DNA from 2 places in the Simplicispira sp. genome. Region 2 is predicted to be linked to the other one. Evidence: riboswitches for the same ligand, from Rfam matches in the RefSeq annotation. Region 2 holds a riboswitch; the other holds the start of a gene.
The links. A riboswitch is a leader RNA that binds a small molecule or an ion and turns the genes downstream of it on or off. The one in region 2 is predicted to bind cobalamin.

Region 1 (10,997 bases), on a different contig from region 2:
TCGCCCAGACGCTCGTCGGGGTAGGCCACGATGGCGGCCAGGGCAATGGCCGGGTGGCGGTACAGCAGCGATTCGATCTCCACCACCGGAATGTTCTCGCCGCCACGGATGATCACGTCCTTGCTGCGGCCCGTGATGCGCAGGTAGCCGCGTGCGTCGATGCGGGCCAGGTCGCCGGTGTCGAACCAGTCGTCGGCATCGGTGCCGTTGAGGTGCGCCCGCTGGAGGTAGCCGCCAAAGTTGGAGCACGCGCGCAGCAGCAGCCGGCCCGGCTGGTCGGGGGGCAGGGCGTTGCCATCGACATCGACCACCTTGATCTCCACGCCCGGCAGCGGGCAGCCATCGGTGTTGAAGGCGCGCTCGTCATCGTCGTTGGGCTGGATCAACGTGACGGCGCCGTTTTCTGTCATGCCCCAGGCGGAGATGATTTTGGTGGGCAGCACCTGGCGGGCGCGCTCGACCAGTGCGCTGGGAATGGGCGCGCCCGCGCACAAAAACGTGCGCAGCGTGGGGATGCGGGCCTGGGCTTCGGCCACGGTTTTGGTCAGGTCAGACAGGAACGGCGTGGAGGCCATGGTGAAGGTGGCGCCTTCGGCCTGGATGACCTCGATGGCTTTTTTCGCGTCCCAGATGTCTTGCAGCACGGCGCTGGCCTGGAGCAGGATGGGCATGAGCAGGCCGTACATGAAGCCAGTCTGGTGCGCCATGGGCGAGGCCATCAGCACCACGTCTTGCGCCCCCAGCCCCAGGCGCTGGGCGTAGGGAAGGATGTTGGCCACCACGGTGTTGGCCGAGTGCATCACGCCCTTGGGCTCGCCGGTGGTGCCCGAGGTGTAGATGACCTGCGTGATGTCGTCCGGGCCGGGGCGGTGGGCCGTGAGGATGGCGGGGGCATCGGGCTCTTTTTCCCACTCGGGGGTGGTGAGCAGGGCTTCAAAGCTGTCGGGGCCGTCACCGCCCACCACCACCACCTGCTGCAAGTGCGGCAGGTGGGCCTGCAAGCCTGTGGCCATGTGCGCGTGGTCAAAGCCCCGGAACACCTGGGGCACGATCAGCAGCTTGGCCTCGCCGTGCTGGAGCATGAAGTTCAGCTCGTGCTCGCGGAAGATGTGCATCAGCGGGTTCATCACCGCACCGATGCGCGAGCAGGCCAGGTAGGTCAGCGTGAACTGCCACCAGTTGGGCAGCTGGCAGGCCACGGTGTCGTTCTGGCGCACGCCCAGGCGGTGCAGGCCCACGGCGATGCGGTCGGCCATTTGTGCCATCTCACGGTAGGTAAAGCGTGTGACGGTGCCCGTCTCCACGCGGTAGGCGCTCAAGGCCAACTTGTCGGGGCACTGGGCCACGCAGGCGTCCAGCGCGTCGTTGATGGTGCGGTCATGCCACAGGCCCTGGGCCACCATGCGGGCACGGCGGGGGGGCAGCAATACGGCGTCGAATTCCATGTTTTGTCTCCTTGATATTCTTAAAAACAGGAGCTGCTTGCGCACACCACGCAACGGTTTCAGGCAGTTTTCATGCTTAAAGTCTGATGGGGCGTGCGCAAGCAGCTATTCTTTTTGAAGCGCATAGGGCACTTCAGGCGGGCACAAACTGGCGGCCCGCGCGGGTGCGGGCGATGATGGTTTTCATGATTTGTGCCGTGCCGTCGCCAATCTGAAAGCCCAGCACATCGCGCAGTCGCTGCTCCATCAGGCCGCGGTCGTAGCCGCCATGGCCGTAGCACAGCAGGCACTGGTGGATGGCGTCGTAGGCCAGCTTGGGGCCCCACCACTTGGCCATGCCCGCCTCGGCGGTATGCGGCAAGCCCTTGTCTTTGAGCCACAGCCCTTGCAGGCACAGCAGGCGCGCGCCCTCGACCTCGGTGTCGAACTGCGCCAGCGGGTGCGTCACGCCCTGGAACGCCGACAGCGGTTGGCCAAACGCCTGGCGCTGGGTGATGTATTCCCAGGTCTCGTCCAACGCCACGCGGGCCACGGCCAGCACTTGCAGACCGATGAGCGAGCGCGAGAAGTCAAAGCCGTGCATGACCTGCACAAAGCCCTTGTTCTCGTCGCCCAGGCGGTGGCTGGAAGGCACGCGCACGTTCTCGAAAAAGATGGATCCCCGGCCAATGGCGCGCTGGCCGTGGCAGTCAAAGCGGTTGGTGGTGATGCCGGGCGTGTCCATGGGCACCAGCAGGGCGGTGACGCCGTGCGCGCCCGACTCGGGCGTGCCGGTGCGGCCAAACACCACGGTGATGTCGGCCTGGTCAGCGGCGGAGATGGAGGTTTTTTCGCCGTTGATGACGTAAAAATCCCCATCGCGCTCGATGCGCAGGCGCAGGTTGGCGGCGTCGGAGCCACCGCGCGGCTCGGTCAGGGCGATGGCGCAGATGGCCTCGCCCGCCGTGAGCTTGCGCAGCCACGGCGCCACCACGTCGGGCTGGCCGTACTTGGACAAAATCTGCCCGTTCAGCGAGGCCAGCAGGTTCAGGTAAGAAAAGCTCAGATCAGCGCGGGCGATTTCTTCGTGCACCACACCAGCGGCCAGGCAGCCCAGCCCCAGGCCACCAAACTGCTCGGGCAGTTCGGGGCAGATGAAGCCCAGGCTGCCCATCTCGCGCAGCAGGGCGCGGTCGAGCACGCGGGTCTGGTCGCGCTCCTGGAACCCCGGGGCCACGCGCTCTTGGGCAAAGCGGCGCACGGTTTCGGCCAGGGCTTGCAGGTCTTCGTCGATGTAGGGATTCGGGTTCATCTGCGGGGCTCCTGGGGCTTACTTGGCGTATTTGCGAAACTCGGGCTTGCGCTTGTCTTTGAGCGCGTTCACGCCTTCGCGCGATTCTTCGGTGTCGTAGTACAGCTTGAGCGCGTACATGCCCAAGCCCGCAATGCCCGCCTGGTGGGCGGTGTCGGCGTTGAAGCTGCGCTTGGCAATGGCCAGCGCGGTGGGGCTGCGCTCGCACAGCTCTTCACCGATTTTTTGCACTTCGGCATCGAGCTGGTCGTGCGGGAAGCAGAAGTTGGCCAGGCCCATGGCCACAGCCTCGGCACCGCTGTAACGGCGGTTGAGGTACCAGATTTCGCGCGCCTTCTTTTCGCCGACGACGCGGGCCAGAAAGGCCGTGCCGTAGCCGGGATCGACCGAACCCATCTTGGGGCCGACCTGGCCAAACTGGGCTTTGTCAGAGCAGATGGTCAGGTCGCAAATGGTGGCCAGCACGTTGCCGCCGCCAATGGCAAAGCCCTGCACGCGGGCGATGACGGGCTTGGGCACATCGCGGATGGCGGTGTGCAGTTCTTCCATGGGCAGGCCGATGGTGCCGCGCCCGTCGTAGTTGCCGTTGTGGGCCGATTGGTCGCCGCCGGTGCAGAAGGCGCGGTCGCCGGCGCCCGCCAGCACGATGCAGCCCACGTCGCGGTCGTACCCGGCCTTGTTCAGGGCACGGATGATTTCATCGCAGGTCTGGCCCCGAAAGGCGTTCATCTTGTCGGCACGGTTGATGGTGATCCAGGCCACGCCGTTGCGCACTTCGTACAGGATGTCTTCAAAGTTCATGGGGTTCTTTCAAGTAATGGGTTCGCAGAGGGAAAACACAGCACGCCGTCGGGCCGCCCCAAGGCGTGGGGGCGCACATCTCTAGCCGTGCATGGTCAAACCGCCCGAGACGCTGAGCACCTGGCCGGTGACAAAGCCCGCGTCGTCGCTGCCAAAGAAGGCAATGGCGCTGGCCAAGTCCTCGCCCTGGCCCAGGCGGCCCAGCGGAATGGCGCTGCGGAAGGCTTCGATCAGCTTGGCCGGGTCGCGGGCACCTTCGGCCACACCGGCCAGCAGGGCCGTGTCGGTGGGGCCGGGGCAGACGACGTTGACGGTGATGCCCTGGCGCGCGTGCTCACGGGCCAGGGTTTTGGACAGGGCCACCAGACCGCCCTTGCAGGCGGCATACACCGCCTCGCCCGAGGAGCCGCCGCGCGCCGCGTCCGACGCCACGTTGACAATGCGGCCATATTGGCGCGCCGCCATGCCGGGCAGCACGGCGTGCAGCATGTGCAGCGCGCCGGTCAGGTTGATGTCGATGAGCTTGGCCCACTCGGCGGGCACGGTTTTGACGAAGGGCTTGAACACGTCCCAGCCCGCGTTGTTGACCAGCACGGCGATGGGGCCCAGCTGCGCCTCGACCGCAGCCACGGCGGCATCGACCTGGGCGCGGTCGGTGATGTTGCAGGCAAAGGCGGTGGCACGGCCACCTGTGGCGCGGATGTCGGCGGCCACTTTTTCAGCAGCCTCCAGGTTCATGTCGAACACGGCCACCTGGGCGCCTTCGCTGGCAAAACGGCGGCAGGTGGCGCCACCGATGCCACCGCCGCCGCCGGTCACGATGACGGTCTTGCCATCAAATCTTTGCATATTCTTCTCCAAGAGAGGTCTGAGGGGAGGGGGAGCATTGCTATGCTGGGGAAAGCCCTTGGGCACAGCACATATGTCAATACATTGACGCATATTAGACTTGCAGCCAATGTTCCGCAAGCCACCTCGAATAGGAAAAAATAGTGGAAAACCCTAGCAAAAATACCGAAATCGCGAAGATGGAGTTGGCCAACCGGCTGTTCTTTCGTCTCTATCAATGTGCAAACATGTTGCATAAAACAGGCACCCGGGCCGTAGAGGCCCAGGGGCTGACGACGCAGCAATGGGCGGTGCTGGGGGCGCTGTCGCGGCCCGAAGCGGCCGACGGCATGAACGTGGGCGATCTGGCCCGCTACCTGATGGTGAGCCGGCAAAACCTCTCGGGCCTGCTCAGCCGCATGGAGCGCGATGGCCACCTGGCCAACGCCCCTGATGGCCGCGACCGCCGCTCGCGGCGCATCACCATGACCGCATCGGGGCGCAAGGTGTGGATCGACGAGGCGCAGCCCAACATCCGCCGCTACTACGGACAGGCGCTGGCAGATTTTTCAGTGGGGGATATGGCGCACACCCTGCATTACCTGCTCAAGCTGCTGGACAACATGCAGCGCATTGACGGTGAGGGTGCGGCGGCCGCCGAGGACGGCCAGGAAACCACGGACGACGCTGGCGCCTGAGCGCCGCCCGGGTGCGCCAGCCGCGCCGCAGGGGCGCGGTGCTGGCGCAGCGCTTTACTTCTCGACGAAGGCGCGCTCAATCACAAAGTCGCCCGGGCGCGTGGTGTTGCCTTCTTCAAAGTCGCGCTGCTCCAGGATGTGCTTGAGCGAGGCCAGCATTTCGGGGCTGCCGCACAGCATCACGCGGTCTTCCAGCGGGTTGAGCGCGGGCACGCCCAGGTCGGCAAACAGCTTGCCGCTCTCAATCAGGTCGTTGATGCGGCCCTGGTTTTTGAAGGGCTCGCGCGTCACGGTGGGGTAGTACTTGAGCTGCTTGCTGACCAGCTCGCCCAAAAACTCGTGCTGGGGCAGCTCCTGGGTGATGTAGTCGTGGTAGGCCAGTTCTTTGACCTCGCGCACGCCGTGAACCAGGATGACTTCCTCAAACTTTTCGTAGGTTTCGGGGTCGCGGATCACGCTCATGAACGGCGCCAGGCCCGTGCCCGTGGACAGCATGTACAGGCGCTTGGCGGGCAGCAGGTAGTCGATGAGGATGGTGCCCGTGGGCTTTTTGCCGACGATGATGGTGTCGCCCACCTGGATGTGCTGCAAACGCGAGGTCAGCGGGCCATCGGGCACCTTGATGCTCAGAAACTCCAGGTGCTCTTCGTAATTGGCACTGACGATGCTGTAGGCGCGCAGCAGCGGCTTGTCGTTGACCCTCAGGCCGATCATGGTGAAGTGGCCGTTGGAAAACCGCAGCGAGGTATCGCGGGTGGTGGTGAAGCTGAACAGCCGGTCAGTCCAGTGGTGAACCGACAGCACGCGTTCTTCAAGAAATGCGCTCATGGTGGATAGGCAAGGAGAGTGACAAAACAGGTTCGGGCCGCAAGGTGCTGCGCCAGGGCAGGGCACACCCGCGAGGGGTGGGGCGTATTGTCCTGTAAAGCGCGGGCGGGCCTTGTCCAGGGCTGGGTTCGCAAGCTGAACGACTGCGCCAAGGCGCTCACTGCCGCAGGGGCATCGCAGACCACCCCGTCACCAGTCACTTTTTGATAGCTGCTTGCGCATACCCTGCGCGGCTTACAGGCCAATTTGGCTTCAAATTCTCATGGCATGTGCGCTGGTGCTGGCACGGTATAGCGCTGGTCGGGGTGGTTTTCCTGCTCTGGCAGGGTGTAGGCCAGTACGCCGCTGGCCACCATGGGGCTGAGGTAGTTGCGCACCAGTTTCTTGTGGTCTTGCTTGCCCAGGACGAGGGCAATCTCGCGTGAGCTCAGGGCGCGCCAGGCGCACAGGTCGCGCAGCAGGTCGTGCAGGGCTTCGCGGCGGGGTTTGGTGCCGGGCGCGGGGATGCGCGCGAGGATGGACTCAGGAATAGACCCCAGTATCTGGTGCCCATTTTCAATAGGCTGGAGCCTATCAAGCCCAATGTGGTGCCCATATTCGCTTGACTGGTGCCCTTCTAAAATAGGCTCCAGCCCATTCTCAGGAGGTGGTGCCTGTTCCAGAATGGGCTCCACTGGCAGCGCAGCAACAACGGGCGCTGCCAATTCGGCCAGGCGCTCCTGGGCCAGGGCGCCCAGCAGCCAGTGGGCGCGCTCGCCCTGGCCGTGCGCTTGCAGCAGGCCCAGTTGCTCCAGGCGTTGCAGGTGGGCGCTGGCGGTGGTGGCGTCGCTGCGGTTGATGGCGCTGTAGGTGGCGGCGTCGATGCGGCCGCACTCGCGCACCAGCACCAGGGCGCGGGCTTCTTCGTCGCTGAGGGCTTCGCGGGTCAGGCGGCGCAGCCAGGCGCGGTCGTCGGGGCCAAGGAACTGGTGGAACAACAACGTGGCCACAAACTGGTCGGCGCTGCGCTGCGATGCCAGGGTGGGCGGCAGCAGGTCGTGGGCCAGCATTTGCTCGCGCAGAGTGCGGATGCCGCAGCCTTTGGTGCTGGCCAGGCGCACGTCGTGCAGCACGGCGGCAATGCGGGGGTTGCGCAGCAGTGCGCCGGGTGCGTCCCACTGCGCGCTGGGTTTGAGGGCGTGGCCGGGGTTGCGGATTTCCAGCCGGTTGTCGTAGCGGATGATTTGCACCGGCGCCTGCAGCCGGTAGCTGCGGTGCAGCACGGCGTTGACGATGGCCTCGCGCACCGCGCGCTGGGGCAGGCTGTCGTCGTGGGCGGCGGGGCCGTCGGTGCCGGGGGCGGGGGCTGTGAGTTCGTAGCGCACGGCGTTGCTGGCGCGGCGGATGGCGGCCAGCAGCGGGGCGCGGATCTCTTGCGTTTCGTAGGGTGCTTCGGGGTCGGGCGCCCACACGCGGCCCGGCACGCGGATGTAGTCGATGCGCGCCATGGGCAGGCAGCGGCGCAGCGCCAGCGGTGTGCCAAACAGCACGATGCCGGCCACCGTGGGGCGCAGTTGTTCACCCTCGCCTTGCGCGCAGCCCAGGGCGCGCAGCAGGTCGTGGTCGTTCCAGATCAGCTCTTCGGCGCCGGGGTGGGCCTGGCGGCGCATCTGGCGGTATTCCTCCAGCGCGGCGGGGTCGATGTCGTGCCACTGGGCATCGGGCAGCACGGCAGCGTCCAGCGTGGTGGCGTGGCGGGCGGCATACAGGGCGGCCAGATCGTCTTCGGTGCCGGGCTGGTCGCTGCTGCCAATGCGCCGGTAGGCACCGCGCGGCAGGCCCTGGTGCGCCAGAAACACCGGCTTGGTGGCGGGCGCGGCCTCGGGCAGGTAGGCGACAACCACGGTGTGCCCGGCCAGCCGCTCGGTGCGCACCTGCGGGCGCAGCGCGGTGTTGAAGGCGCTGGCGCAGTGCCGGGCCAGCTCGGCCTGCAACTGCTCAGGCTGGGCCACGCCGACGACGCGGTAGCGCGGGGGTGGCTCGGTGGTGGTGGACGCATCGGGTGCGGGCTGGGCCTGGGGGACGGCAGATGCGGGGGCAGTGGCCTGGTCTGCGAGCGTTGCCGGGGCCGTCCAGGTGCTGGGCACCGCCGGGGCTGTCGGGGCGGCGCCAGTGCCAGGGGCGCTGGGGGCGGCGCTATCGGGCGGCACGGACTCCAGGCCCCACAGCAGGTAGCCGCCGCCCTGCCCTGGCTCGTTGGCAAAAGCGCAGAGGGTGCGCAGGGCAGCGCGGTCTATGCGGGCGTGGCCGGGGGCTTCGATGCGGCGCGATGCGCCCAGCGACAGCAGCTCCTGCAGCAAGTCTTCTGCGGTGCGGTTCATGGTGTTTTTTCCTTGGTATGCAGCGGCGCCAGCGCCTGCAAGTGGTCTGGCGCGGTCGGTATGGCGCGCCATTATTGGCGCCATGGCCCCCGTGGGCGCGGCGCTATACTCGCGCCCGTTTGGTGCTCGCACCGCCATTGCGGCTGTGCAGTTAAACGGGAATCAGGGAGGAGGCGTCCGGCACAGGACGCCATCCCCACCTGAGCTGCCCCCGCAACGGTAAGCGAAAGAAGGCCTGCGGCCTTCACCCCGCGTCACATATCCACTGGATCAGCCGATCCGGGAAGGGCTCACGGGACATTTTCGCCAGCCCGGAGACCGGCCAACAGGCGGGTGCGCTTGCGCGCCCATTTCACAGAACCTGCGGGGAGGCAGGGGTCTGGGCGAATCCGGTTTTCTCATGATGTCCCTGTTTTTTCTGGCCCGTGGGCCAGTGGCGCGATTGGTGTCGGGCAACGCTGCTCCCCGTGCGGGTGCTGGCGTGGCCGCTTTGCTGCGCGCAGCGTGACCGGCACGGTCTGGTTTGTGGGCGCCGGGCCGGGCGACCCCGAACTCATCACAGTCAAAGGCCGCAGCCTGATCGAGCGCGCGGGCGCCATCCTGTTTGCAGGGTCGCTGGTCAACGCGGCGGCCACCCGCTGGGCGCCGCCAGGCTGCACCATTGCCGACAGCAAAGACATGACGCTGGCGCAGATGGCGGCGTGGTTGATCGAGCAAGCCCGCCAGCACACCACGGTGATTCGCCTGCAAACGGGCGACCCGGCGCTGTACGGCGCCCTCATCGAGGTGGTGCAGCCGCTGGACGCGGCGGGCGTGCCGGTGCGCGTGGTGCCGGGCGTGTCGTCGGCCATGGCCTCTGCGGCAGCGGCGGTGGAGAGCTTCACGCTGCCCGAGGTAACGCAAAGCGTGATCTTCACCCGTGTGGAGGGGCGCACGCCCATGCCCGAGGGCGAGTCCCTGGCCGAGCTGGCGCGCCACCACTGCACGCTGTGCATCTTTTTGTCGATCACGCTGCTGCACAAGGTCGAGGCTGGACTGCGCGCGGCGGGCTGGGCCGAGGACGCGCCCATGCTGGTTGTCCACAAGGCCAGCTGGCCGGGTGAAGAGCAGATCGTGCGCGGCACGCTGGCCGACATTCGCCAGCGCTGCCGCGACGCCAAGATCGTCAGCCAGGCCATGGTCATTGCCAGCCCCACGCTGGGCGCGCGCCAGTGGCCCGAGCTGGCCAAGTCCAAGCTCTACGACCCCACTTTCACCCACCGCTTCCGGCGTGCCAGCGAAGCCGCGCCCGCCCCTGCCCCGGAATTTCTTCCGACCCAACCCGCTCCCCTATGACCACGCAGCACGACACCATTCTTCTCATCGGCCACGGCTCACGCGAGAGCGAGGGCAACGACGAAATCCACCGCTTTGTGGCGCAGTGGCGCACACGCCAGCCGGGCTGGAACATCCAGGTCTGCTTTATCGAATTTGCCCCGCCCAGCCTGCACGATGGGCTGCTGCAAGCGGCTGCGGGCAGCGCGCGGGTGCTGGTGTTGCCGTTGATCCTGAACGCTGCCGGGCATGTGAAGATGGAAATCCCCGAGGCCATTGAGCACGCCCGTGCCCACTGCCCCGGCACCGAGTTTCTGTACGGCCCGCACCTGACGGCCTGCGACCCCATCCTGGCCGTGTTGCGGCGCAACCTGCGCCAGTGCATGGCCACGCTGGACATGCCCGACCCCACCACCACCGGTGTGGTGCTGCTGGGGCGGGGTGCATCCGACCGTCAGGCCAATGGCGATGTGGCCAAGATGGCGCGCTGGCTGATGGAAGAAACCGACCACGAACTGGTGGACCTGGCCTTCACCGGCATCACCTGGCCCCGGCTGGAGCGCGTGGTGCAGCGCCAGGTGCAGCTGGGCATGAAGCAGGTCGTGGTGCTGCCGTATTACCTTTTTACAGGCACGCTGATGCAGCGCATTGCCCGGCAGGTGGAGCACCTGCGCCAGCAATACCCGCAGGTGCGTTTTGCGCAGGCGTCGTATTTTGGTTTTGAGAAGGAAATCTTCGCCCTGCTGGAGCAGCGCGTGGCCGATCTGCGGGCGGGCGTGCAAGACAGCCGCCTGCCCTGCGACGGCTGCAAATACCGCGAGCTGGCCCACGACCTGGGCCACGGCCACAGCCATGCGCACACCCATGCCCCCGTACCAGCCACAGACGCCGTGGTGCATCTGCACCAGCACGACCATGGCCACAGCCATGCCCCCGCGCACGGCGAGCACCACCCGCACAGCCACGGGGTGCTGACCGCATGAGCACCGTCAACACCGTCACCGAGCAACTCACCCGCGCCGGGCAGGCCATTGAGCACGACAGCTTTGCCATCATCGACGCCGAGGTGCCAAGCCACGCCTACACGCCCGAGCAGTGGCCCATCGTGCGGCGCATGATCCACGCCAATGCCGACTTCGACTTCAACGGCCTGACGGACTTTCACCCCCAAGCCGTGCAGGCGGGCATGGCCGCCATGCTGCGTGGCGGCACGCCAGTGGTGGCCGATGTGGAGATGATTTGCTCGGGCCTGTCGCAGCCACGGCTGGCGCACTTTGGCATGCGCACGCACCAGTTCATTTCCGATGCCGATGTGATCGCACTGGCACAGCAAGAGGACACCACCCGCGCCGTGCAGGCCATGCGCAAGGCCCACCGCCTGGGCTTGTTGCAAGGCGCCATCGTGGGCATTGGCAATGCGCCCACGGCGCTC
Region 2 (19,820 bases):
CAGCGACAGTGTGGCGCTGATGTAGTTGGTTTCACCACCATCCAGGATTTGCTTGAGGTCGTACAGCATGTAGGCGCTGAAGATACCAATGGCGGCCACTGAAATTGCCATCATGCCGGCAGTGGAGCCCACAAACACGTTGATGACCGCACCGACCATGAGCACCAGGGCGCCCACCATCAGCCACTTGCCCATGCCCGAGAGGTCACGCTTGATGACGCTGGCCAGGCTGGCCATGACAAAGAACACACCCGCTGTGCCAGCAAAGGCCGTCATGATCAGTTCCGAGCCGTTCTTGAAGCCCAGCACCATGCCGATCAAGCGCGACAGCATCAGACCCATGAAGAACGTGAAGGCCAGCAGAACGGGAACGCCCGCTGCGGAGTTCTTGGTTTTTTCGATGGCATACATGAAGCCAAAGGCGCCGACCATGAACACAATCAGTCCGACGCCGCCGCGCAGCGATTGGGTGATGCCGGTGGCTACGCCCAGCCAGGCGCCCAGTACCGTGGGCAGCAGGCTCAGTGCGAGCAGCCAGTAAGTATTGCGCAGCACCTTGTGGCGCTGCTCCTGCGAGATACCGTAGCCGTAGTCCGCAGAGGAGTGGATGGCCGTTAAACGGTCGTTCATGATGTTGCTCCTGAGTGACCTGCACAGCGCAGGCTGGAAGATTTTAGGTGGTGCCCCTGTGGGGCTTTACAAGACCAGGTGACCGTTACCTAATTTTGGTAGGGGTTTTGGTGCGTGGCTGCTGTGGGTCGCCATTGGGACATGGCGCACAAAAAAAGCCTGGCTACGCGGGTGTGACCCGTTGGCTGGCCAAAACGACCCTGACGGACTGGTGGCCAGTCCGGGAGTCGCCCCACGATGAAAACTATTTGGTCAGTATCAGTTTGCCCATGCGCGTGGCTTGCAGGCGGTAAAGGGTGCCGTTGTGGCTGATGGTGACGCTCTTGTGGCCTTGCAGCAAATCCTGGCTGTGTACCGTGGCTGCCGGGAGCGCGCTGGGGTTGGCAGGCGGCATACCAGGCGCATTGTGTGTTGCGGCGTGTGCAGCAGCGCTGCATGAAAGGGGGGCAGGAGTGCAGGCGGACATGGTCATGGCAGGGCTCACGGCTGCGGTTCTGTCACAAACCCGATCTTGCGTACGCCCGCACGCTGCGCTGCCGCCATGGCCTGGGCTACACGCTCGTAGCGCACGGCTTTGTCCCCGCGGATGTGCAGATCGGGTTGCGGGTCTTTGGCCGCCTCTGTCTGGAGGTTGGCCTCAAGCGCACTGTCGTCGATGGGCATGCCGTTCCAGAAATACTGGCCATCGGCCGCTACGCTCAGGCGCACCGTTTCGGGCTGGATGCGTTCGGGCTGGTTCACGGCGCTGGGCAAATCCACGTTCACCGAGTGCTTCATCACCGGTACGGTGATGATGAAAATAATGAGCAGCACCAACATGACGTCCACCAGCGGTGTCATGTTGATCTCGTTCATCACCTCGTCGGCATCGTCCTGGGTACCGAAGGCCATGCTCAGGCACCTTTCTTCAGGGGGTGTACGTTGGCAGCGGCGGTGCTGCTGGAGACGCGTGCGCCGGTCACAAAGTAAGCGTGCAAGTCGTGCGCAAAGCTGTTGAGGCGAATCAGAATCGATTTGTTGCCTCGCACCAGCGCGTTGTAGCCCAGTACGGCGGGAATAGCCACGGCAAGGCCCAGTGCCGTCATGATGAGTGCCTCTCCGATGGGGCCGGCCACCTTGTCAATGGTCGATTGGCCCGAAGTGCCGATGGCGATCAAGGCGTGGTAAATGCCCCACACGGTGCCAAACAGGCCGATGAACGGTGCTGTCGAGCCCACCGACGCCAGCACAGCCAAGCCCGATTGCAGGCGTGCGGTGAATTCGTCGATGCAGTTGCGCAGGCAGCCCGTGACCCAGTCGCTCACGTCCAGGCTGTCGTGCAGCTGGCCTTTGGTGTTGCGGTGGTGGGCGGTGGCTTCGCGCCCTTCGATGGCCAGTTGGCGAAAGGGGTTGAGCGGATCGGCACCGAGTTTTTCCAGGCCCGCAGCAAAGTCCTCGCTGTGCCAGAAACCCTGTGCGGCGCGGGCGTGTTTTTTGAATTTCACGATGTCCAGCGCCTTGGCGATGATGACGATCCACGAGATCAGCGACATCCCCAGCAGCAAGATGGCCACAAAACGGGTAACAAAGTCGCCCTGCGTCCAGACGTTGGCGATGCCAAATTGCGATTCCATGAGAACTCCTGAAAATTATTCGAGAACAAAATTGATGGGCTGCGCGTACCACATGGCCTCGGGCACACCACCGCGCTTGCCGGGAACGAACCGCCAGCGCATGACGGCCTCCTGGGCCTGACGGTCCAGGCGCTCGTAGCCGCTGGATTGGCTGACTTCGACTTTTTGCGGCAGTCCGTCGGCGCCGATCAGTACGCGCAGCATGACCCGGCCTTGCTCACCCATGCGCTTGCTGATGGCGGGATAGCCGGGAGAGGGGTTGTTGAGGTGCGTAGCGTTGCTGGATGGCAGTTCAATGCGCGGTGGTGCAGGCGGCGCGGGTGCAGCCGGTGCAGCGGTCGGTGCTGCCGCGGGAGCTGATACCGGGGCGGGCTCGGGTGCAGGCGCTGCGGCTGCCACTTGCGGTGCATCGGGGGCAGCATTGGCCACTGCCAGCGGTGCAGGCGTCGGGCGTGGTGCGGGTGCCTTGGCTGCGGCAGGGCGCGGTGTAGGGGGCGACTTGGGGGTGGGTGGGGCAGGTGGTGCCGGTGGCGGCGGAGCCACTTCGGGGGTAGGCGGCGCAATGAATTCTGCAATCACTTCGGCGGGAACGATGGTGGGCGCCGCTGTAGGTACCAGGCCCGTTTGCAATGCCCACAATGCAGCCCCGTGCAGCAGCGCCACGCCGCCAGAGATCAGCGCGTAGCGGCCCCAGGCGCTGGGTGCAGTGAAACGGTCAGTAGAAGGCATAAAAAATGATAGCTGCCAGCGCTTGCCAGCATTGGGTTACAAGCCGATTTGATTGAAATCAGAAGCGAAAAATCCACCACGCGGCCAACGCCACCAGAAACATGCTGCCCACCAGCGCAGAGAGCAGCATAGGCAATTCACACAGCGCAGGCGCCGGAGGCAGACTCTGCTGTCTCTTGGCGCAAGGCCGCGACGGGGCGGGTGGCGTGGCATTGGGCAACCACGTCGCGGGCGCAGCCTTCGCAGCGGCCACACTGCATGGCCACGCCCAGCTCAAACTGGATTTCATCGAAACCCATACCGGCATGGGCATGGCGGGCGATTTCACGGTCGGAAATCCGGCGGCAGACGCAGACGATCATGGGAATTGGGCCGCACAGGGCGGGTAATGGAAGAAGTGTGTGGATTATAAATGAGAATCCGTCGCATTAACAATCGCGTGGAATTTTAGATGCCCATACGGCCTGTGGCGTGGTTTTGCAGCAAAGCCGGTGTGGCTTGCGCCAGCGTGGCGCAGCCCGTCAGGGCCATGGCGATTTCCAGTTCATCACGCAGCAGGCGCAGCACATGTGCCACCCCCATTGCGCCGGCATGGGCCAGCCCCCACAGGGCCGGGCGGCCAATGAGTACCGCACTGGCGCCCAGGGCCAGGGCTTTGAGCACGTCGGTGCCCCGGCGGATGCCCCCATCGACCAGGAGCGGCAAGGCGCCTTGCACCGCGTCGGCAATGTGGGCCAGCGCGTGCGCCGTGGCAGGGGCGGTGTCCAGCGTGCGGCCACCGTGGTTCGACACCACCAGCGCTGCTACGCCCAGCGCGGCGGCTTGGCGTGCGTCATCGGGGTGCAGTACGCCTTTGAGCAGCACCGGCAAGCGGGTGGTGGATTGCAGCCATTGCACATCGTCCCAGGTGGGGGTGTGGTGCAGCAGGCGGTCGAACAAGGCGCTTTCTCCGGGTTGCAACGGGGCTGATGGCGGTGGCGCCAGCCCGGCCAGATTGACGGCGCTGATGCCAGCAGGCAGGTGGAACAGGGCACGCCGCTCGCGGTCGCGGGCGCCGTGGGTGGGTGCGTCCACCGTCAGCACCAGCGCTTCGTAGCCAGCGGCTTCAGCGCGCTGCACCAGTTCGCGGGTAAAGCCCCGGTCGTGTTGCAGGTAGAGCTGGAACCACAGCGGGCCGTGCGCCGGGTCGGCCAGAAAGCGCTGTGCCACGTCTTCCAGTGGCGTGCTGGCCTGGGTGCTGAGCACCAGTCCGGCGCCCAACGCGGCGGCAGCAAAGGCGCTGGCGTGTTCGCCATCAGGGTGTGCCAGGTGCTGGAAAGCCATGGGGGCCAGCAAAATGGGGTGTTCCAGGGTGCGTCCCAGCAGCGTGGTACGGGTGTGCCCGCCCGCCAGGGGGCGCAAGACGCGCGGCTGCAGCACCAGCGTGTCCCATGCCGTACGGTTGGCGCGCAGCGTGATTTCATCGGCAGCACCGCCACTGAAATACGCCCAGGCGTTGTCGTTCAGGTGCTGGCGCGCCAGTGCTTCGTGGTCGGCCAGCGCAGCCGTGCCAGGGGGGATGGCGTGCCGCTGTAGTGGGGGCACGTTTTTTATGGTCAAAATGGCCTCCGTGCCAATACTGGCGTGCGCTAGCAGCTATCTTTTTTGATGGATTTGCAGGGATACGGAATTCAGGCGTCGGCCCACATGCGCAGCAGGTTGTGGTACGTGCCGGTCAACCCGACCACGGGGTCGGCGTGGTCGCCGATGGTGCTGCGCAGGCGCAGCAAATCCATGTCCATGTCAAACAGCAATTGGCGCTGCTCGGTGGAGCGCACCATGCTTTGCACCCAGAAAAAGCTGGCGATGCGCGCGCCGCGCGTGACCGGGGCCACCTGGTGGACGGTCGAACTGGGGTAGAGCACCATGTCGCCCGCAGGCAGTTTGACTGCGCGCTCGCCCTGTGGTTCTTTGATCAGCAGCTCGCCGCCGTCGTAGTCTGCCGGGTCGGCCAGGAACAGGGTGCAGGAGATGTCGCTGCGCACCCATTGGTCAGGATGGCGTGAGCGCAGCACGGCGCCATCGACATGGTTGCCGTAGAAGTTGCTCTCGCCGCTGTAGCGGTTGAACAGCGGATTGAAGATTTTGTGCGGCAGGGCCGCAGAGAAAAACAGCGCATCGCGGTGCAGCGCGGCCAGCACCAGGACGCGCAGTTGCTGCGCCTGGGTGCTGTCTTGCGCCAGCTGTTCGTTGCGCTTGGCGGCCACTGCCTGATCGCCTGCGCTGGTGCGCCCGTCCACCCAGGGTGCATCGTGGCCCAGCAGGCTGCGGGCGCTCCGGACTTCTTCGGGCGTGAGAATGTTTTTGAGGTGCAAGAACATACGGAGTCACCAGCAGGTAGCAGGGCGGGTTTGGTCGTGGACGCTTCGATCAGAAGCGGGTTTTCAGGGTCAGTTGCACGGTACGGGCAGCACCCGGCGCGTAAAAACCACGGTAGAGCGTGTCGGCGTACAGCTTGTTGGTCAGGTTGGTAACGTTGAGTTTGAGCGAGGTGCGCTCGTCCACGCTGTACTCGACCATGGCATCGGCGGTGATGAAGCTGTCTGCCACCACGGCGCGCGAACCCTCGGGGTTTTGCTTGCCACGGTAGTTCAGGCCAGCGCCGATGCGCACTTGCGGGGTCACGGCGTAGGTGCTCCAGAGGCTGCCGCTGTGCTTGGGCGTCAGGCCAGGGCGATCGCCCTTGACCTGCGCGCCACCGCCATTGGCCGCCAGCACGACGTTGCTTTCGTCGATCTTGGCACTGGGAATCCAGGTGTGGTTGTAGAAGATTTCCCAGGCCGGCGTGATGCGGCCCGCCAGGTTGAACTCCATCCCGGCGGCGTGGCGCTTGCCCGACAGCAATTGCTGCTGGGCCGCGGTGTCGGGGTCGGTGTTGCGCTCGTTGTATTTTTCGCTGTAGAACGCGGCCACGCCCAGGCTGGCGCGTTTTTCAAACAGCTCGAATTTGCCGCCGATTTCAAAGTTGCGGCTTTTTTCCGCATCGGTATTGGCGGTTTTCTCGGTGCCTGCGTTTGGGTTGGAGAACTGGTAGGTATCGCCCGAGGTGTTGTACGAAGTGCCGTAAGAGATGTAGTACGAGGCGCTGTCATCGGGCTGGTAAAGCGCACCGATGCGCGGGCTCCACAGGCCATCTGAGCGCGCATGGTTCAGGTCAGCACTGCTGTAGTAGGAGGCCTTGAAATGGTCATAGCGCAGTCCACCCACCAGTTTCAGTGTCGGCGTCAAGGCCACGGTGTCTTGCGCATACAAACCGACGTTGCGTGCCTTGAAAGTGTTGAACGTGGGATTGCCACGGTTGTCGGGGCGCCAGTCACCGTTGTTGGGCGTGCCTACGGTGGTGTCCATGCCGCTGGCCGTGCCAGCAAAGTTCTGGTTGCGCTTGGCATCGTCTTCGTAGATGTCGATGCCAGCGATCAGGTCGTGCTTTTTGCCGCCCCACTGGAAGCTGTTCGTGTAATCGCTTTGTAGCTGTGTCAGGTTACTCACCCCCACACGGCCCTTGGGAGAGCGGGTGACAACGGTGCTGCTGTTGATGTTGTCGATGGTGGTGCCTGCGCCGAAGCGGATCACGCTGGCCCACAGATCGCGCTCGTAGCGTCCATGGCGAAGGCGTGTCTTGAGTTCGCCGTTGTCGTCAAAGCGGTGAATGTGTGACAGCGTGGCGTACTGGGCCGAAGAATTCAGGTAATCGCTGTTGAGACCGTAGTAGTTTTTGGCTGGCAGCGAGGGCACGATCACGCCGTTGCTCTGAAACCAGGGGTGGTTGTAGAGCGGACGGCCCTGGATGTCGAGGTAGTACAGCCCGACCGAGAATTCGTCACGGGTGCCTACGCCCCAGCTGAAGGTGGGTGCGATACCGCGCTTTTTCTGCATGGCGCCGTGGTTGTCAGCGTTGTGCACCATGGCGTTGAGCCGGAAAGCGGCATCTTCACCCGTTTTGAAGTTGAAGTCGCCTGTCAGCCGGTGCTCTTTGCCGCTGCCCAGGGTGTAAGCGGCTTCGTGCTGGTCGATCAGCAAGGGGGCTTTGTTCACCTGGTTGACCACCCCACCCGTAGAGCCCTTGCCAAACAGCATGGAGGCCGAGCCTTTGAGCACTTCCACCCGGTCGTTGTTGAAGGTGTCGCGTTCATACAACGGTGCATCCTTCATGCCGTCGATGTAGATGTCGCCCGCCTGGCCCAGCGAGAAGCCGCGCAGACGCACATCTTCCTCGCCGGTTTCGCCCGCCTGGAAGGTCACGCCCGAGGTGGTGCGCAGGACTTCACGGAAATCGTCCTGGTTGCGGTCGGCCATCAGCCGCTCGGTGAAAACGGTCACGCTTTGCGGAATGTCACGCAGCGCCTGGTTACCTTTGCCGATGGTCGTTTGCTGAACCTGCAAGGTGTCTTTGCTTTGGATTTGCGCTTTTTCACGCACCGTCACCGTCGAAAGCGTTGCACTGGGCGCATCGCTGGTCTGTGCCCAACTTCCAACCGAGGCGGCCAGCATGAGTGCTCCCAGGGGCAGTAGCGCTTTGTCGGACGATGCGTTGACTGCCGGGGTGGTGTGCTGCATGGCGCAGGACAGAGGTTTTTTCGGGGAGTGGGTGCGTTTCTGTGCCAATCTGGCCTCCATCGGTTGGGAATATTGCAACCGACACGGCAAAGCGTGTCGGCAGGGGCGCGAGGCAGTGGCTGTGAAACTGGCTGTGCATCGTCAAGCACGCAATGTTAAATCAAATAATAGGCGTTCTCATTTGCGTTGATGCGTCTCCACAACAAGTTGTTATGGGGCCGAGCAAAAAAAAGACCGGCAAAGCCGGCCTTGAAGTGAAAACACGCGAAAGTGCTTATTTGACGTGCTTGCCGATCAGGCCAGCCATTTCAAACATGGACACCTGGGGCTTGCCAAAAACTTCTTTCAGTTTGGCATCGGCGTTGATCATGCGTTTGTCAGATGCGTCTTGCAGGTTGTTGGCTTTGATATAAACCCACAGCTTGCTGATGATCTCGGTGCGTGGCAATGGCGCTGCACCCACCACGGCGGCCAGTGCTGCACTGGGTGTCAGGGCCTTCATGAAGGCTGCGTTGGGCGCACGCTTTTTGGCGGGAGCTGCGGCTTTTTCAACGGCGACAGTCTTGGCGGCGGGGGCGGCCTTGGCCGGGGCTTTTTTTGCAGTTGCCATCTTGGATTTTCCTTTTTTGGGAGTAGTCGGTGGAACCAGCGAAAACCTGATTCTCCACTGGCATGGTCGATGCTACTGGGAAAAAAACAGCTTTCCAAGCTGTGGATGGCTTTTTTTGTGCGTCACCTTGTCACGTCGGCTGCTGTTGCTGGCCGTGCCGTGCATGGTCAGTGGCAGGCTTGCTGGTTATTGACGATGCCTTTGAGTGCGTCAGTGCTGAGAATGCGCACGTGGCGCTGCTTGACCTCGACGATACCTTCTTCGACAAACTTGGAGAAAGTGCGGCTCACCGTTTCGAGCTTGAGGCCCAGGTAGCTGCCGATTTCTTCGCGCGTCATGCGCAGCACCAACTCTGATTGCGAGAAGCCCCGCGCATGCAGGCGCTGCACCAGATTCAGCAAAAAAGCCGCCAGACGCTCTTCGGCACGCATGCTGCCCAGCAGCAGCATGACGCCGTGTTCGCGCACAATCTCGCGGCTCATGATCTTGTGCACATGGCTTTGCAAGGCTGTGACTTCGCGCGAGAGTTCTTCGATGCGGTCAAACGGCATCACGCAGACTTCGGCATCTTCCAGTGCCACGGCGTCACAAGTGTGGTGGTCATTGACGATGCCATCCAGGCCTATCACCTCGCCGGCCATCTGAAAGCCCGTAACCTGGTCGCGCCCGTCTTCTGTGGCCACGCAGGTTTTGAAAAAACCGGTGCGAATGGCATAAAGCGACGTGAACGACTCACCATTGCGAAACAGCGTGCCCCCACGCTTGACCTTGCGCCGTGTGGCCACGATGTCATCAATGCGTTTGAGTTGATCGTCATTGAGGCCCAGTGGCATGCAAAGCTCTCGCAGATTACAGTTGGAGCAGGCGACTTTGATGGTTTGTGGGGTCATGTGGGCAGACACGTGTCCAGTATCAGGCTGAGGGTCAAGCGCATCAACGGCGCCAAGATGAAGGGCCATGGAAGTGCGGTGGGCGGCTGACATGTATCAAATTATCACCCATCCCTTCGGCGGTGAGTGCCAATCCGCTTTTGGGAGGCTGCTTGATCAAGGTCAAGGAGGCTGGTGGTGGTTTCCGGCACAGTGTTTCAGCACACAAGGACGTTCCAATGACCGCTGTTTCCCCTGAATTGTTGACCCGGTTTGATGTGCCCGGGCCGCGCTACACCTCCTACCCTACGGCTGATCGGTTCGTCGAGGCTTTTGGTGATGGCGATTACGTGCTCGCCCTGCAACAGCGCAGACTGGGAACCGCTGCAAAAGCGCTGCCTTTGTCTATCTATGTGCATATTCCGTTTTGTGAGTCCCTGTGCTACTACTGCGCATGCAACAAGATCATCACCAAGCACCAAGATCGTGCGGATCTGTATTTGCGCTATCTCGCACGCGAAATCGACTTGCACACGGCGCACTGCGGCAAAGGTCAGGTCGTCAGTCAGTTGCACCTGGGCGGTGGCACCCCCACTTTTTTGTCGGACGATGGCCTGCGCGACCTGATGGCGCTGCTCAAAAGCAGCTTCACGCTGGCGCCCGGTGGGGAGTATTCGATTGAAGTCGATCCTCGCACGGTAGACGCACAGCGGCTGGCGTTGCTGGCGCAGTTGGGTTTTAACCGGTTGAGCTTTGGCGTCCAAGATTTTGATCCCGAAGTGCAGAAAGCGGTGCACCGTATCCAGCCTGCTGAGCAGGTGTTTGCGTTGGTAGAGTCAGCGCGTACCTTGGGATTTGAGTCGGTCAATATTGATTTGATTTACGGATTGCCGCGCCAGACCAGCGCCTCGTTTGACCGCACGCTGGCGCAGGTAGCGCAATTGCGTCCAGACCGCATTGCGTTGTATGCCTATGCGCATTTGCCTGATCGCTTCAAGCCACAGCGGCGCATCATCAGCGCTGATTTACCCGTTGCGTCTGCCAAAGTCGGCATGTTGGCCAGTTCGCTCGATGCTTTCAGCCAAGCTGGGTACGTGTATGTGGGCATGGATCACTTTGCGTTGCCCACGGATGCACTTGCTATTGCCAAACGCCAGGGCCGTTTGCACCGCAACTTCCAAGGCTACAGCACCCAGCCCGATTGTGATTTGATTGGCCTGGGGGTGTCCGCTATTGGCCGTGTGGGCGCTACTTACAGCCAGAACGCCAAGACACTGGATGAGTACTACGACCGCTTGAACCAAGGGCGTTTGCCCATCGTGCGTGGGCTGGCCTTGACGCGCGACGATCTGGTGCGCCGCGCAGCCATCATGGCCTTGATGTGCCAGGGTGAGCTGTTGTTCGAGTCCATGGAGCAGGCTTGGTTGATTGATTTCCGGCAGTATTTCTCAGCGGAACTGGCGCAGTTGCAGGACATGGCCGACCAAGGGCTGGTAGTGCTGGATGCCGAGGGTGCACGCGTTACCGATATGGGCTGGTATTTTGTGCGCGGCATTGCCATGGTCTTTGACCGGTATTTGCAGGCTGACCGCAACCGTACACGGTTTTCGCGCATCATCTAGGCCTCATGCTTTTTTCTGTTGCCTGGACTGCTTTGATCATGGGGCTCGTGGGTGGGCCCCATTGTCTTGCCATGTGCGCTGCGCCGTGCAGTGTAGTAACTGGCCAAGGCGGTAGCACAGCGCCAGTAGAGCAGCCTCTGCGCCCACTATCCCGGGGGGGACAGCAACGGCGGCTGTGGGCTTACCACCTGGGCCGCTTGCTGGGATATGCCAGTGTCGGGGCTTTGGCCGCCATGGCCATGCAGAGCCTGGCCTGGTTGACGGTGCAAGCAGCTGCCTTGCGTCCAGCCTGGACGATGTTGCATGTGCTGGTGCTGGCGTGGGGCTTGATGATGGTGGCGCAGGCTCGCCAACCCGCCTGGGTAGAGTCTGCCGGGCGTGCTGTCTGGGGCCGTGTACGCCCAGTGGTGGCAGCGCCAGGGGGGGCTTTTGCTGCTGGTTTTTTGTGGTCGCTGATGCCATGCGGCCTGTTGTATTCGGCTTTGCTGGTTGCCTCGCTCAGCGGCGGAGCGCTCCAGGGTGCAGTCACCATGGCCTTGTTTGCTGTGGGCAGCGGGTTGTGGCTGTTGGCGGGGCCTTGGGTCTGGTTACGGATTCGTGACCGTCTGAATGCCAAATACGATGGTGGAGGCACGCGCCTGGCAGGGGCTTTGCTGTGCGGTGTGGCAGTGTGGGCCCTGTGGTTGGGCGCCGTCCACGGCCCCGAGCTGTGGTGCCAATGAGCGTGGGTTGGCCCACGTGCATGGTATTCAGGCTGCTGCGTAGCCTTTCCACAACATGTAAGCCGCCAGGCACAGCAGCAGGCTGGCAAAAACCCGTTTGAGTTGGCGAACTGGCAGGCGGTGCGCTGCCCGTGCGCCCAGTGGAGCCGTCAAGATGCTGCCTGTGGCAATCGCAGCCAATGCGGGGAGCCAGACATACCCCAAAGCATGATCAGCCAGCCCGGGTACCGATTGCCCCGCTACCACGTAGCCCAGCACGTTGAAAAGCGCAATCGGAAAACCCAGCGCAGCGCTGGTCGCTACGGCGTTGTGGATGGGCACGTTGCACCAGGTCATGTAGGGCACGCTGACAAAGCCCCCGCCCGCGCCCACCAGGCCCGACAGAAAACCGATGCCACTGCCTGCGGCCAATTGGCCAGCGGTGCCGGGCATTTGGCGTGAGGGCGCAGGCTTGCGGTCCTTGAACATCTGCAACGCAGAAAACCCCACAAACAGGCCAAAGAAAATTGCCAGAAAAGAGCCTTTGAGCCAGGCAAAAACCCCCAGGCTGGCAGCCAGACTGCCCAGCATGATGCCTGGCGCCAGGCGCAGCGCCAGATCCCAGCGCACGGCGCCGCGCCGGTGGTGGGCATGTACGCTCGACAAGGAGGTAAACATGATGGTAGCCATGGAGGTGGCGATCGCCATCTTGACCGCCAAATCGGGTGCCACTTGGTGCTGGCCCAAAAAGTAGGTCAGAAACGGCACCATCAACATGCCGCCGCCAATACCCAGCAGGCCTGCCAGAAAACCGGTAGCCAGACCCAGCGCCACGAGTTGGGCTATCAAAACAGAGCTGAGCATGGAGCAAGGGCCACACAGGGGCCTGAAGAAGATGCTGGGGAGGAAGTTTTGGCCCGTGGGACGTGGCGGCCCAATAGCGGCGCCAGCCCAGCGGTAAATCAGGTGTCTGCAAGTGCCACCGGACCGGCATCCTGAACCGGGGGTTCAGGTGGGCGAGGGCAGGCTGGCGTTGGGTTCATCTGACGCGAGATGATCACGCTCACCAGCCGATGTACCAAGCCCGGGCTCAATGAGCATTGGTTCAAGGAAATATAAAGCCCGGCAGCACCGCAGACGCCGCCATTGTAGGGGTTTGGCGCGGTGTTGCAGGCGTGCAGCCGTGCCGTCGTCAGGGGTTCTGGGGTGTACCGCCCAGCGCATCGTCCAGGCGTTGTAGCAATGCGGCTATCTGCTGTTGGTGCTCTGGTGGATCGGCGGGGGGCTGTTGTGCATGTTCGGCGGCAGCGGCCTGCGCGGCGGCGCTCAGGTCGTTGGCTTCGCGGTCGGCCAGATCGAAGGCGATGTTCAGTGCCGTTAGTACCGCAATGCGCTCACGCGAGCGCACCTTGCCTGCGTCCCGGATGCGCGTCATGGCGGTGTCCACCCGTTCTACGGCCTCAAGCAGGCGCGCTTCGCGCCCTTCGGGGCAGCCCAGCAAGTAGCTTTGCTGCATGATCTGCACCTCGATTTGCTTCATTCGGCGTCGTCTTTCGGGACAGGGGTTGCGGGCGGTGTCAGGGCCTGTACGCGCGCACGCGCCGTTTGCAGCCGCGACTTGAGGGAATCACGCTCTTGCGTGAGTGCGGCCACCTGCTGTGCCAGTTGTGCGTTGGTGCGCTGCAGCTCTGCCAGGCGCAGTAGCAGCCGCTCTACACGCTCGGCGATTTGTTCAATGGGGGGCAAAGAGGCCATGGCCGCAATTGTAGGGTTGCAGGCCAAAGCGCCGTAGAATCCGCGCCGTTGGTGCTCGCGGCGTGGTTCACAGGCCGCAGTTCAACGGGAAGCAGGGACGCGGTGCCAGTGCCAGCCACAGTCACAGTCACCGTCCAGCCTGCGCTGCCCCCGCAACGGTCAGCGGCCGAATCCTTTGATTCACTCTCCATCACACAGTCACTGGGTGCCTTGAACAAGCGCCTGGGAAGGCTTTGGAGAGCGCGCCGCCAGCCCGGATACCGGCCAACACGGTGGTGGTGCGTGCCCTTGGGGGCCGTGCTGTCGTATTGCCCAATGTCGGCGGGGAAGCCGGCACGGGTCATTCTCTGCTCTGACTCCCATGAAGAATTTTCCACTTCCCGCACGCCTGGCCGTGCCCTTGAACTTGCGCCTTGGCGTGCTGGCACTGGCGGCCCTGACCGCCAGCACTGTCCACGCGCAAGAGGGCAGCGCAACCTTGCTGGCGCAGAACCTGCGCGCACCGTCTCTGGCCGATGTGGTGGTGGCTGCCACGCGCACGCCCCAGCCCCTGGCCGATCTGGTGGCCGATGTGTCCATCGTGGACCGCGAAACCATCGAGGCCAGCGGCGCCACCGGCCTGGCCGATGTGCTGGCGCGCTTGCCCGGCGTGGAAATCTCGCGCAATGGCGGCCCTGGAACCACTACCAGCGTGTTTTTGCGCGGTGCCGAGTCGCGCTTCACGGCGGTGTATATCGACGGCGTGCGGATCGATTCGCAGTCCACGGGTGGTGCTGGCTGGGAGGCCATTCCGCTGTCGCTGATCGAACGCATTGAAGTGCTGCGCGGCCCGGCAGGCGCGGTGTATGGCTCGGACGCGCTGGGCGGTGTGGTACAGATTTTCACGCGCCGGGGCGAAGCGGGTGTAGCGCCCTACGTGGGCGTGGGCGTGGGCAGCCGGGGCACGTACAAGATGGATGCTGGCATCAGCGGCGCCAACGGCACGCTGGACTACGCCCTGGGCATTGCACGGGATGAAAGCGATGGCTTCAACGCCCGCCCCATCGCCGGGCAAAACCCCGATGCCGATGGTTACCGCTCCACCTCCGGCAACGCGCGCCTGGGGCTGCAAATCAATGCTGCCCACCGCATCGAGGGCACGCTGCTGGCCAACGACATCAACAGCGGTTACGACAACGGCCTGGGCAAGGACGACCGCAACCAGCACCGGCTGCATGCCCTGGGCCTGCACTGGCAGGCGCAGTGGAGTGCCAACTACAAAACCCGCCTGTCCGTCACCGATGGGCGTGACCAGTATGAAACCTCGCCCTCGTCCTACCTGACCGAAACCAAGCTGCGCGGCTACCTGCTCCAGAACGAATGGCGCTATGGCGCGCACCAGTTCACCGCTGCGCTGGAACGGCGCGAAGACCACCTCACCAACGCCCCCATTGACCGCAGCCGATCGCAAGACGCGCTGGCCCTGGGATATGGCTACCAGGCCGGTGCGCACACGGTGCAGCTCAACGCGCGCCACGACTCCGACAGCGAATTCGGTGGCAAAGGCACGGGCAGCGTCTCGTATGGCTATGCCATCACGCCACAGTGGCGCGCTACGGCCTCGGTGGGCACGGCGTTCCGGGCGCCCACGCTCTACCACCGTTTCAGTGACTACGGCCTGGCATCGCTGCAACCCGAAACCAGCCGCAACGCTGAAATCGGCCTGCGCTGGGCCCAGGGCAGCAACACCTTCTCGGTGGTGGCTTACCGCAACCGCGTGCGCAACCTGATTGCCTACGGTGCTGCGGGCAGCTGCGTTTCCCCCTGGGGCTGCTACGGCAACACCGCCCGTGCCGTTTATGAAGGCGTGACGCTGGCGGGCGCCTACCGCATCGCTGGGGTGAACCTGCGCGGCTCCATCGACCTGCAAAACCCGCGCGATACCGCCACCGGCAAGCAACTGGCCCGCCGCGCCAAGCGCCACGCCACGCTGGGCGCCGACACGCAATGGGCTGGCTGGACGCTGGGCGCCGAGGTGCAGGCATCGGGCCAGCGCTTTGACGAAGCGGCCAATACCCGGGTGCTGGGAGGCTATGGGCTGGTCAACCTGTACGCCAGTACCCGCCTGGCGCGCGACTACACCGTGCTGGTGCGCCTGGACAACCTGGCCGACAAGGACTACCAGCTGGCGCGCACCTACGCCACCGCAGGCCGCACGTTCTATGTGGGCCTGAAGTGGGCGCCCCAGTGACCTGAACCCGCAAAGCACCGCCGCACCATGACCGCCACCCCCCGCTGTCCCGCCCTGCTGATTGCCGCCCCGGCATCGGGCCAGGGTAAAACCACCGTCACGGCTGCCTTGGCACGCCTGCATACCCGCCAGGGGCGGCGCGTGCGCGTGTTCAAGTGCGGGCCGGATTTTCTGGATCCGCACTGGCACCAGCTGGCCAGCGGTGCGCCGGTTCACCAGCTCGACGGCTGGATGACCGGCCCCGCCGACATGGCCGCGCGCCTGCACGCCGCCGCGCAAGAGTCCGACCTGATCCTCATCGAAGGCGTGATGGGCCTGTTCGATGGCACGCCCAGCGCCGCCGATCTGGCCGCGCGCCTGGGTGTGCCGGTGCTGGCGGTGGTCGATGCGGCGGCCATGGCGGGAACGTTTGGCGCGCTGGTCTATGGGCTGGTGCACTACCAGCCGGGCCTGCGCTGGGCCGGTGTGCTGGCCAACCGCGTGGCCAGCCAGCACCACGCTGATTTGCTGCGCGCTGGCCTGCGTGAGCCCGCGCTGTGGCAAGGCGCGCTGGCGCGGGTGGAGCAGGGCCCGGACAAATCCCTGCTGCCCGAGCGCCACCTGGGCCTGGTGGCCGCACACGAGCTGCACGATGCCCTAGAGCGCCTGGACGCTGCCGCCGATGCGCTGGCCGCCACCGCGCTGGGCCAGCGCTCCTGGGCCGACTGGCAGGATTGGGCCGTGGAGTTTCCCGCGCCCGGCCCCGACATCGCCGCCGACGAGCCCCCCGGCCCCTGGCTGCAAGGGCGCACCGTGGCCGTGGCGCGCGATGCCGCCTTCAGCTTCATCTACCCGGCCAACCTCGATTGCCTGGAGGCCATGGGCGCGCGGCTGGCATTTTTCTCGCCGCTGGCGGGCGATGCCTTGCCAGTGTGCGATGCCGTCTGGTTGCCCGGCGGCTACCCTGAACTGCACGCGCCAGCCCTGCGCGCCAACCAGACGCTGCAAGACGGCCTGCGTGCGCACATCGCCGCTGGCCTGCCCGTTTGGGCCGAATGCGGTGGCATGGTGGCGCTGTGCGAAGGCATTACCGACCGCGACGGCCAGTTCCAGCCGCTGTGGGGCCTGTTGCCCGGGCGCGCCACCTTGCAGCCGCGCCTGGCCGGGCTGGGCATGCAGCAGCTGGCCACCGACCAGGGCTTGCTGCGCGGCCACACCTTCCATTACTCGCGGCTGGACAGCGCCATGCCCGAGCTGGCGCGCAGCAGCCGCCCGGGCCAGCCCGCGCAGGCCGACAAGGGCGAAGCGCTGTACCGCCACGCCAGCGTGCAGGCCAGCTACTTCCACGCCTGGTTTGCCTCCCACCCGCGCGCCGTGGCCGCGCTGCTGGGCGCATTTGCATGACGGCCACCCCCAGCCCCATTGCCCGCAGCGAGCTGATTCTGGGCGGGCAAAAAAGCGGTAAATCGCGCCGTGCCGAGTTGCTGGCGCGCGATTGGTTGGCCCAGTCGCCGCAGCACAGTGCGCTGTTGATTGCCACCGCCCAGCCCTGGGACGACGAGATGCGCGCGCGCATCCAGCGCCACCAGCGCGACCGCGCCGCGCGCGTGCCCGGTCTGGCCACCTTGGAGGAGCCGCTCGACCTGGCCGCCGTGCTCCAGCGCGAGAGCACACCGCATACCCTGATCGTGGTGGACTGCCTGACGCTGTGGCTGACCAACTGGCTGATGCCCGCCGATAGCGCAGCGCTGCCGCTGGCAGAAAATTCAGAGCCAAATCCGACTCCAGTCCCCGCGTGGAAAGCGCAAGCAGCTCTCTTTTCAGGAGCGATTGCGCAGGCTCCCGGCCCCGTGGTGCTGGTGGGCAACGAGATTGGCCTGGGCGTCATCCCCCTGGGCCGGGAGGTGCGCGCTTTTGTCGATGCGCTGGGCCAGCTCAACCAGCAGATGGCCCAGGTGTGCGCGCGCGTCACCCTGATGGCGGCGGGCCTGCCGCTGACCCTGAAAGACACCGCATGAAGCCCACCCCGCCCAAGCGCATCCTGATCGTGGTGGCCGTGCTGCTGGGTCTGTTGCTGCTGATGTTCAGCCTGGCCAACGCGCAGCCGCTGCCGCCAGCGCAGTCGGGCCAGCCCAGGCAGGCCAGCCAGTCACCGCAGCCCGGCCAGTCGGTGCAGCAGATGCAGCAGGTCCCGTCTGCCCCGCCAGCACCGCTTGCCCAGGCGCCTGCTTCGCAGCCGGTGCGCGTCATCGACGACCGGGGGCGCACCGTGGTGCTGCCGCGCGCGCCCCAGCGCATCGTCAGTCTGCTGCCCTCGCTGAGCGAAACCGTGTGCGCGCTGGAGCAATGCCAGCGCCTGGTGGGCGTGGACCGCTACTCCAACTGGCCCGCCCACCTGACCCAACTGCCCCAGGTGGGCGGTGGCCTCGACCCCAACATCGAGGCCATCGTGGCCCTGCGCCCCGAGGTGGTGCTGATGGCCACCTCCTCGCGCGCAGCGGCGCGGCTCGAAGCCCTGGGCGTGCCCGTGGTGGCGCTGGAGCCCAAAAGCCATGCCGATGTGCAGCGCGTGCTGGGCAAGGTCGGCCAGGTGCTGGGTGTGCCCGATGCCCAGCGCGTCTGGCGCGTGATCGATGCCGGGGTGCAGGCGGCGGCGCAATCGGTGCCGCCAGAAGCGCGCGGCGCGCGGGTGTACTTTGAGGTGAACCGGGGGCCTTACGGCGCGGGCGCCAGCTCGTTCATTGGCGAGACGCTCACCCGCCTGGGCGCGCGCAACATCCTGCCTGCCGCGCTGGGGCCGTTTCCCAAGCTCAACCCCGAGTTTGTGGTGCGCGCCAACCCCGACATCATCATGGTGGGCGCGCGCAGCGTGGAGGGCCTGGCCGAGCGCCCCGGCTGGCATGCCCTCACGGCCCTGCGCCAAGAGCGCCTGTGCGTGTTCACGCCCACCGAATCCGACGTGCTGGTGCGCCCCGGCCCGCGCATGGCCGAAGGCGCCCGCCTGATGGCCCGCTGCCTCAGTGACAAGGCGCCGCGGCCGCAGGCGCTGCGTGCCGGTGCAGCGGTGCAAGCGGGGCAGGGTGCATCCGCTGCGGCTTCTGCCAGCACGGCCCCGGGTGTGCCTGCGCGATGAGCCAGCCTCTTTCCTTGGGCGAGGGCGCCCGTGCCGAGGCCACTTCGGGCGCTAGCGCTGGTTCAGGCGCAACGTCCCGTGGTGCCAGTGCGCGTGCGCATCTGGCAAGTACGGGCGCACCGGGTGTTTCCGTCCACCCCGTGATCGTGCGCGGGCGCTGGCTGGTGTGGGTGTTGCTCGGCGCCAGCGCCTTGCTGATTCCTTTGGGCACCGCGGTGGGCAGCATGGGGCTGGAAAACCTCTGGCCTTGGCTGTGGCCGCACAGCCTGGATGCCGCTGATCCCACCGCCAGCGCCCAGCGCGCCATGGCCTGGCAAATCGTCACCGATATCCGCCTGCCGCGCACCCTGGGCGCGTGGATGGCGGGCGCGCTGCTGGGGCTGGCGGGCGCGGTGGCGCAGGGGCTGTTTCGCAACCCGCTGGCCGATCCGTACCTGCTGGGCAGCGCCTCGGGCGCCTCGCTGGGCGTGGCGGCGGCGCTGGCGCTGATGGGTGGGGGCAACGCGCTGGTGGGCGGCGCAGGGGCGGCGGTGGCCGTGTCGGTGTTTTCCAGCCACTGGCTGGTGCGCCTGGGGCTGACCGGGGCGGCGTTTGTGGGCGCCGTCCTGGCCGTGCTGCTCACGCTGGTGCTGGCGCGCGGCGTGCAGCACACGCTGCGCCTGCTGCTGGCGGGCGTCATCGTGGGCGTGGTGCTGGGGGCGTTCACGTCGCTGATTTTGCTGCTCTCGCCCGATGCCATGCAGGCCATGCAGGCGTTTTTGCTCGGCTCCACAGGCTTTGTGGGCTGGACATCGTGCCTGCTGATGGCGGGCGTGTGGCTGCTGTGCCTGCTGGCGGCGCTGGCGCTGTCGCGCGTGCTCGATGGGCTGGCGCTGGGCGAATCCACCGCCCACAGCCTGGGCCTGCCGCTGGCGCCGCTGCGTGCCGCGCTGGTGGCCGTGCTGGCGCTGGCCACCGGCACTGCCGTGGCGCAGACCGGATTGATCGCTTTTGTCGGCCTGGCCGCGCCGCACCTGGTGCGCGCCGTGGCCCCTGTACCGCACCAGCGCCTGATGGTGCTGGCCAGCCTGATGGGCGCCGTGCTGCTGGCCAGCGCCGATTTGCTGGCGCGCGGCCTCATCGCCCCGCAGGAGCTGCCCGTGGGCGTGCTCACGGCGGTGCTGGGCGGCGGCTATTTGCTCTGGCTGATGCACCGGCGCACCGGGGCAGGGGGCTTGTAATGCACACCACGACTATGATTTTGATAGCTGCTAGCGCCCGCCACACAAGGGCTATAGGTCAAAAAAGCCAAAAATTTGGCGCGGCGATGTACCTGCGGTGGCGCCCATGGTGAGCAGCCCCTCTGCTGCGCCC

Region 1: linked by a shared signal. The riboswitch ahead of cobM (precorrin-4 C(11)-methyltransferase) and the one ahead of PHX69_RS01830 (TonB-dependent receptor domain-containing protein) in region 2 are both predicted to bind cobalamin.

The regions. Positions count from the first base shown of each region.
Region 1 is NZ_JAQUAL010000044.1:10,365-21,361, forward strand. Features, by position in the region: gene aliA (cyclohexanecarboxylate-CoA ligase) at 1-1,445, opposite strand, end outside; gene aliB (cyclohexanecarboxyl-CoA dehydrogenase) at 1,579-2,736, opposite strand; gene badI (2-ketocyclohexanecarboxyl-CoA hydrolase) at 2,755-3,537, opposite strand; gene badH (2-hydroxycyclohexanecarboxyl-CoA dehydrogenase) at 3,619-4,386, opposite strand; gene PHX69_RS07065 (MarR family winged helix-turn-helix transcriptional regulator) at 4,566-5,063, shown strand; gene PHX69_RS07070 (ferredoxin--NADP reductase) at 5,118-5,891, opposite strand; gene PHX69_RS07075 (RNA/DNA-binding domain-containing protein) at 6,152-8,251, opposite strand; cobalamin riboswitch at 8,354-8,592, shown strand; gene cobM (precorrin-4 C(11)-methyltransferase) at 8,756-9,586, shown strand; gene PHX69_RS07085 (sirohydrochlorin chelatase) at 9,583-10,548, shown strand; partial or broken gene PHX69_RS07090 (precorrin-8X methylmutase) at 10,545-10,997, shown strand, end outside.
Region 2 is NZ_JAQUAL010000007.1:22,751-42,570, forward strand. Features, by position in the region: gene PHX69_RS01750 (Bax inhibitor-1/YccA family protein) at 1-630, opposite strand, end outside; gene hemP (hemin uptake protein HemP) at 875-1,024, opposite strand; gene PHX69_RS01760 (ExbD/TolR family protein) at 1,111-1,521, opposite strand; gene PHX69_RS01765 (MotA/TolQ/ExbB proton channel family protein) at 1,524-2,243, opposite strand; gene PHX69_RS01770 (energy transducer TonB) at 2,259-2,972, opposite strand; gene PHX69_RS01775 ((2Fe-2S)-binding protein) at 3,110-3,334, opposite strand; gene PHX69_RS01780 (alpha-hydroxy acid oxidase) at 3,420-4,565, opposite strand; gene PHX69_RS01785 (Fe2+-dependent dioxygenase) at 4,643-5,332, opposite strand; gene PHX69_RS01790 (TonB-dependent receptor) at 5,382-7,568, opposite strand; gene PHX69_RS01795 (SWIB/MDM2 domain-containing protein) at 7,843-8,178, opposite strand; gene fnr (fumarate/nitrate reduction transcriptional regulator Fnr) at 8,346-9,068, opposite strand; gene hemN (oxygen-independent coproporphyrinogen III oxidase) at 9,287-10,669, shown strand; gene PHX69_RS01810 (sulfite exporter TauE/SafE family protein) at 10,675-11,391, shown strand; gene PHX69_RS01815 (sulfite exporter TauE/SafE family protein) at 11,419-12,234, opposite strand; RNA gene ssrS (6S RNA) at 12,334-12,513, opposite strand; gene PHX69_RS01820 (cell division protein ZapA) at 12,563-12,910, opposite strand; gene PHX69_RS01825 (DUF904 domain-containing protein) at 12,907-13,125, opposite strand; cobalamin riboswitch at 13,158-13,408, shown strand; gene PHX69_RS01830 (TonB-dependent receptor domain-containing protein) at 13,487-15,355, shown strand; gene PHX69_RS01835 (cobyrinic acid a,c-diamide synthase CobB) at 15,383-16,738, shown strand; gene PHX69_RS01840 (bifunctional adenosylcobinamide kinase/adenosylcobinamide-phosphate guanylyltransferase) at 16,735-17,352, shown strand; gene PHX69_RS01845 (ABC transporter substrate-binding protein) at 17,514-18,467, shown strand; gene PHX69_RS01850 (FecCD family ABC transporter permease) at 18,464-19,687, shown strand; gene PHX69_RS01855 (ABC transporter ATP-binding protein) at 19,794-19,820, shown strand, end outside.